DNA from 3 places in the Janthinobacterium rivuli genome. Region 2 is predicted to be linked to each of the others. Evidence: predicted binding sites of a transcription regulator. Region 2 holds the regulator's gene; each other region holds the start of a gene.
The links. Region 2 encodes LexA, which represses DNA repair genes until DNA is damaged. Its sites were predicted from a motif close to ACTGTATNNNNATACAGT; they were not measured.

Region 1 (2,267 bases), 820 kb from region 2:
GCCAGCTTCTTGCCGTAGTCGACGTGCTGGTTCAGCCACAGTTCCAGCGGCGGCTTGGTGAAGGTCGAGACGAGGCGCACGGCGTCGCGCGAATTCAGACGCTCCTTGATCTGGCCCTGGAATTGCGGGTCCAGCACCTTGGCCGACAACACGAACGAGGCGCGCGCGAACACGTCTTCCGGCAGCAATTTGACGCCTTTCGGCAGCAGCGAATGCATTTCGACGAAGTTTTTCACGGCGCCGAACAGGCCGTCGCGCAAGCCCGATTCGTGCGTGCCGCCATTCGAGGTGGGGATCAGGTTGACATACGATTCGCGCACGATGGCGCCTTCTTCCGTCCACGCGACCACCCAGGCCGCGCCTTCGCCTTCGGCAAAGCCTTCCGAATCCGGGCCAGCGTACTGCGCGCCTTCGAACAGGGGAATCAGGGTTTCGCCATTCGATACCTGCGCCAGCGTTTCAGTCAGGTAGCCGCGCAAGCCTTCCGCGTACTGCCAGGTCTGCGTGTCGCCCGTTTTCGCGTTGGTGAGCGTGACGGTCACGCCCGGCAGCAGCACGGCTTTCGAGCGCAGCAGCCGTTGCAGCTCCGTTTGCGAGATGTTCGGCGAATCAAAGTATTTCGCATCGGGCCAGGCCGTGACGCGCGTACCCGATTTTTTGCCGTCGCGCGGGGCGGGGCGGGAAGTCAAGGGCTCGATCACGTCGCCATTCGCGAACACCATGTGGTGCAAGCCGTTGCCATCGCTTTCCTTGCGCCAGACGGTGATTTCCAGGCGCGTCGACAGCGCATTGGTGACGGACACGCCGACGCCGTGCAGACCGCCCGAGAACGCGTAGGCGCCGCCCGAACCCTTGTCGAACTTGCCGCCCGCGTGCAGCCGTGTAAACACGATTTCCACCGTCGGCACGCCTTCTTCCGGGTGCAGGCCGACGGGAATGCCGCGGCCATTGTCTTCGACGGTGATGCTGCCGTCCGTGTTTTGCGTGACGGCGATATGCGTGCAATGACCGCCCAGCGCCTCGTCGGAGGCATTGTCGATCACTTCCTGAATGATGTGCAGCGGATTTTCAGTGCGGGTGTACATCCCCGGGCGCTGCTTGACGGGTTCCAGTCCTTTCAGGACACGGATGGATGATTCGCTGTAGTCGGATGCTGGTTTTTTAGTGGCCATACGTGTTCAAGCTAAGTAAAGACAGTGGTTGGAACGCCAGGCCAGGGCACTGCGGGCGCAATGACAGCGGCGGCGATAACTGTATGAATATACAGTATATCCCGTCCAGCGTCACTGGGGGAGGGCAGTGCGGCAGGCTTGGCGTCCTTGTGCGGACGCTCGCGCATTCTATCTTGTCCCGCGAGCAATAGCGCTACTCCAAGGCAACAACAGTGCGCCGCGCGCGTGGTTTTGCGCCAATTGTGATGGATTTTATGCGGTAAAGCTCCCGTTTTTACATCTTGTTTACATGCACCTCCCCAGTCTTTACGAATTTTTTAGACCCTTTTGGCTAATCTGCTCACTATCAAAACAAACCTGTGTGAGGGTGGGAATGGATCTCGTGTATCTCGGCTTGATTGCCGTGTTTTTCGTCGTGGCGGCCGGCTTTGCCGTCGCCTGCGACAAATTAGGGAGCGTCAAATGAACGCGTTTTATGTGCTGGGCGCCGTCGTCTCGGCTGGCCTGCTCGTGTACCTGCTGGTGGCGCTGCTGAAGGCGGAGGAACTGTGATGACGACGCAATCGATACTGTTATTGGTGGCCTTCCTGGCCGTGCTGCTGGCCGCCGGCTATCCGCTGGGCCTGTACATGGCCAAAGTGGCCGGCGATGCGCCCGTGCGCGGCCTGGGCTGGCTGCAAAAGCTGGAAAACCTGCTGTACCGCTGGTCCGGCCTGCCCGCCGACAAGGCCATGGGCTGGAAAAGCTATGCCATCGCCCTGATCGTTTTCAATACCGTGGGCGCCGTCTTCGTCTACGGCCTGCAGCGCCTGCAGGGCTTTTTACCGTTGAATCCACAGGGCCTGGGCGCCGTCAGCCCCGATTCCTCGTTCAATACCACCGTCAGCTTCGTCGCCAATACCAACTGGCAGGGCTATGGCGGCGAACAGACCATGAGCTATCTGACCCAGATGCTGGGCATGGCGTGCCAGAACTTCTTCTCGGCGGCCACCGGCATCGCCGTGATCTTCGCGCTGGTGCGCGGCTTCGCTTCGCGTTCGGGCAAATCGATCGGCAATTTCTGGGTCGACCTGGTGCGCTCTACCCTGTACATCC
Region 2 (2,267 bases):
ATCGCTGATCCGCGTGTCGGTGGGTATCGAGGATGAGGCCGATCTGCTGAGTGACTTCAAGCAAGCATTGAAAGAAGAATAAGGTTTCACTTTTCCGAGAAAAAGATTACATTTAAGTGTAATTAAAGCATATGTATCTATTTCTTAATTGGAGAGTGAGAATGAAAAAAATTGTATTGAGTGTTTTTTTATTATTTTCTTGCGCAGTATATGCTGATGACCTGACGGATGCGAATAAATTCTTGCAATCCAAGGCTTATCCGCAAGCCTTGGATTTGTACAAGAAGCTGGCTCAGGCTGGGAATGCCGAGGCTCAATTTCATTTGGGTGAGATGTATCTGTATGGTGAAGGGGTGGGCGTTGATGCCGCGCAAGCCGGCCAATGGTTTGGGCAGGCATCCAAGGCGGGCAACAAGAATGCCGAAGCCGCGCTTGCCCTTATGGCTAACCGTGTCGCGCGAAAAGGCGATATTGATTACTATGTCAACGCATATGCTGGCGAGGATGTTGCCCTGAGTAAGAGCAAGTGTGTCACTCCGGTGATCCCTGAGTTCTCCAAAACCAAGCGTCAGATCAGGGATGTAGCCGAGAGTGTTGATGCCTGGATGACGTGCTATAACAACTTTGTCAGTAACCTGAATGCTTCTTTGCCGCCTGGAAAAGCTATTCCATCTGCTATTGAGGCATTGATGAATGAGCAGGAATTTGAAAAGGCCAAGCTGCGCATGGATGCAGCCTATGCGAGGGTGAGTGCCGAAGGGCGTGAGCTGGCAAAAAATATCTTGGCGCAGCGCGATGAGTGGCACGCCAAAACAGAGGCGTATCTCTTGGCGGAGAATAAAAAAATTCAGACAGAAAATGAAATGAGTGAACTGAATCGCTCACGTACCGCGAACACGCCGCAATGGGTGACCAGTCCTTTGCCAAGCAAGTAAGACAGTCTTGCCGATGTGCGCAATAGGATGGGGAATTAAGCGCTCGCAGGTATGATGCAAGCGCTTTCCCTCTTAATGCCAGCTGCGCATCAGTCCGACGGCCAGTCCTTCCAAAGCAAACTCGTCTTCCGGCGATACGGTGATCACCTTGAAGTCCGGGTTTTCCGGCAGCAGTTCGATGACGGAACCCGTTTTCTTGTAGCGCTTGACGGTGACTTCGTCGCCGATGCGGGCGACGACGATCTGGCCGTTCTTGGCGCTGTCGACCTTTTTGACGGCCAGTAAATCGCCATCCATGATGCCGGCGTCGCGCATGGACCAGCCGCGTACCTTCAGCAGGAAGTCGGGCTTGGCCGAGAACAGGGCCGGGTCGACGTTGTAGCTCGCTTCCAGGTTTTCCTGCGCCAGGATGGGCGAGCCTGCCGCCACCCGGCCGATCAGCGGCAGCGACATCAGCAGGGCCGCCGGCACTTTCGAGGGCGCCGCTTCGGCGGCCGCGCCGATCAGGCGAATGCCGCGCGAGGTACCGGGCGAAATCTCGATCGCGCCCTTGCGGGCCAGGGCCTGCAAATGCTCTTCGGCCGCATTGGCCGATTTGAAACCCAGTTCATTGGCGATTTCGGCACGGGTGGGAGGAAAGCCCGTGTTTTCAATCGCGTCCTTGATCAGGTTCAGGATTTGTTCTTGTCGTGCTGTCAGCTTGATCATGAGCGGTGGGTGCATACTAAAATGCTGTCTATATGAACAGTCTGTATTTTTGTACAGTATCGTCCACTATGCAAGGGGATTTCCGTGTTTTCGGCGAATTTCGCAAGAAATAGTCGGCCATGGGCGGAAAGCACGCTGGCGCACGGTCTTTTCGGACGCTGATGGAAGGAATGATTGAAACGTTTGCAAAAGGCGGTTATAATCTTCGGCTGACCTTCCCACACCCGTCTTGACGCCGGGGTGGGCGATTATCAATCCGACCTGAAGGAGTTTGCATGCGTCATTATGAAATAGTCTTTATCGTCCATCCGGACCAAAGCGAGCAAGTGCCCGCGATGATCGAACGCTACAAAGCCAGCGTAACCACCCGCGGCGGTTCGGTTCACCGCGTGGAAGATTGGGGCCGCCGTCAAATGGCTTACTCGATCCAAAAGCTGCCTAAAGCACACTACATCTGCCTGAACATCGAATGCGACAACGAGACCCTGGTCGAGTTGGAAACAGCATTCAAATTCAATGATGCCGTGTTGCGTCACCTGACCGTTAAAATGAAGAAAGCTGAAACAGCTCCTTCGCCGATGATGAAATCGGTACAACGCGAAGACGCGGCCAAAAGCCACCGCA
Region 3 (2,267 bases), 1.4 Mb from region 2:
TGTTCCACCGGCTCGTGGTAGACCTGCTGCAAGGTGCCGCCCAGCGGCAGGCGGAACAATCGGTCCGCGCGCTTGGTGGTGGCGTCTTCCTGCGTCAGTATCAGGGTGGCGTTGTCGGCCGCCCACGCCAGCGATGTCACGCGCGGCATGCTGTCGCCCAGCAATTTGCCCGTTTTCAGATCCTTGACATGCAGCTCGTACTGGCGGAAACCCGTCGTGTCGGTGGTGTAGGCCAGCAACTGTTCGTTCGGGCTGACGCTGAAGGCGCGCACGGCAAAGAATTTGTGGCCTTCGGCCAATTGATTCTGGTCCAGCAGGATTTCTTCAGCCGCCTGCGCATCGTAGGCGCCGCTGGCGCCGACGGGGCGGCGGCAATGGATCGGGTATTGCTTGCCCGCTTCCACGCGCGTGTAATAGTAGAAATTGCCCTGGCGCGCGGGCACGGACAAGTCCACTTCCTGCATGCGGCCCTTGATTTCCGCAGTCACCTTGTCGGCCAGCGGCTGGATCGGCGCCGTGACGGCGGCCGTGTAGGCGTTTTCCGCATTCAGGTAGTCGATGACGGCAGGATCGGTTTTCTTTTGCAGCCAGCGGTAGTCATCCGTGACGACCGTGCCGTGGCGCGTTTCCTGCCAGGCCGTTTTGGCGGCGACAGGTGCGCTGGCGGCTATGGTGGTGGTGTCGGCCAGCGCGGATGGCGCCAAGGTGGACAGCAGCAGGGCCGGCACGATGGATGAGCAGACGGCCAGTCGGCGTAAGACGTGAGGTACTGTGGACAAGGCAACTCCCTAGGTTTCGTTGTTGTGCAGCGATTCTATTCTTGCTAAATAGAAAAGCCAATCATGATTTCAATCAATACCGTCCTGGCGCTTGCGTCCACTGGCATTTGCAGCGATACTGTATATAATTACAGTATCCGACAGCATCCCGCCGCGAGGTGTCCTTGACCGCATCTGCCCCTACATTGCCTGAATCCCGCCGCTGGATAGCCCACCTGGACATGGACGCCTTTTTCGCCTCCGTGGAACTGTTGAAATATCCGGAACTGCGCGGCGAAGCCGTCGTCATCGGCGGCGGGCGCCTGCAGCAGCCCGTGCTGCAGGAAGATGGCACGCGGCAGTTTGCGCGCATGCGCGACTATGTGGGGCGCGGCGTCGTCACCACCTCGACCTATGCGGCGCGCGCGTTTGGCGTGTTTTCCGCCATGGGCATCATGAAGGCGGCCAAGCTGGCGCCCGACAGCATCCTGCTGCCGGCCGATTTCGAGGCTTACCGCGACTATTCGGCCCGCTTCAAGCAGGCCGTGGCCCAGTTGTGCCCCATCATCCAGAACGTGGGCATCGATGAAATCTATGTCGACCTGACCGAATACGGCGAGCAGGCGCCGGCCATGGCGGCGCGCCTGAAGGCGGCCGTGTCCGAGGCGACGGGTCTGTCGTGCTCGATCGGCCTGGCGCCGAACAAATTGCTGGCCAAAATCTGTTCCGACCTGGAAAAACCCGACGGGCTGACCATTTTGTCGCCCGAAGATATCGCCACGCGCGTGTGGCCCTTGCCGGCGAAAAAAATCAACGGCATCGGCCCCAAGGCGACGGCCAAGCTGGAAGCGCTGGGCATTGTCACCATCGGCGAGCTTGCGCAGGCCGACATGGCCATGCTGCGCACGCAGTTTGGCGACCTGTACACGGGCTGGCTGCGCCAGGCGGCGCTGGGCATCGATGAGCGGCCCGTGCAGACGAGCCGGGAAACCAAGTCCGTCAGCCGCGAAACGACGTTCGAGCGCGACTTGCAGGTGGTGCGCGACCGCGCCACCCTGTCGGAAAAGCTGGAAAGCCTGTGCACGCGCGTGGCGGGCGACCTCGACAAACAGTCGCTGGCGGGGCGCACGGTGGGCATCAAGCTGCGCTTCGAGGACTTCAGCACCGTCACGCGCGACATCACCTTGCCCAGCGCCACGGCGGACGCCGCCGCCATCCTGCGCGCCAGCCGCGATTGCTTGCGGCGCGTGCCATTTGAAAAGAAAATCCGCCTGCTGGGCGTGCGCATTTCGACCTTGTCCGATCCGGCCATCGTGACGCGGCAGGCCCCAGCCCAGGCGGAGCTGTTTCCCGCCCTGTAGCGGCATTCCCCACGCATCAACAACACCGCGCCAGTCCGCGCTTTTGACGGCATTCCCGTGTCGAAAGTGTAGAATGGCGTTCCCCTGGCACTACTGAAACAAACGGAAGACAAAAACTATGTGGTTCAAGAATCTTCAGATTTACCGC

Region 1: the regulator LexA is predicted to act here: its motif matches at 1,251-1,268, upstream of P9875_RS26480 (DNA topoisomerase IV subunit B).
Region 3: the regulator LexA is predicted to act here: its motif matches at 897-914, upstream of dinB (DNA polymerase IV).

What each region holds. Positions count from the first base shown of each region.
Region 1 is NZ_CP121464.1:5,831,965-5,834,231, reverse strand. It holds gene P9875_RS26480 (DNA topoisomerase IV subunit B) at 1-1,172, opposite strand, end outside; gene kdpF (K(+)-transporting ATPase subunit F) at 1,635-1,724, shown strand; gene kdpA (potassium-transporting ATPase subunit KdpA) at 1,724-2,267, shown strand, end outside.
Region 2 is NZ_CP121464.1:5,016,900-5,019,166, reverse strand. It holds gene P9875_RS22760 (cystathionine gamma-synthase family protein) at 1-82, shown strand, start outside; gene P9875_RS22755 (tetratricopeptide repeat protein) at 162-935, shown strand; gene lexA (transcriptional repressor LexA) at 1,008-1,643, opposite strand; gene rpsF (30S ribosomal protein S6) at 1,919-2,267, shown strand, end outside.
Region 3 is NZ_CP121464.1:75,508-77,774, reverse strand. It holds gene P9875_RS00310 (S9 family peptidase) at 1-779, opposite strand, end outside; gene dinB (DNA polymerase IV) at 1,001-2,119, shown strand; gene P9875_RS00300 (recombination-associated protein RdgC) at 2,238-2,267, shown strand, end outside.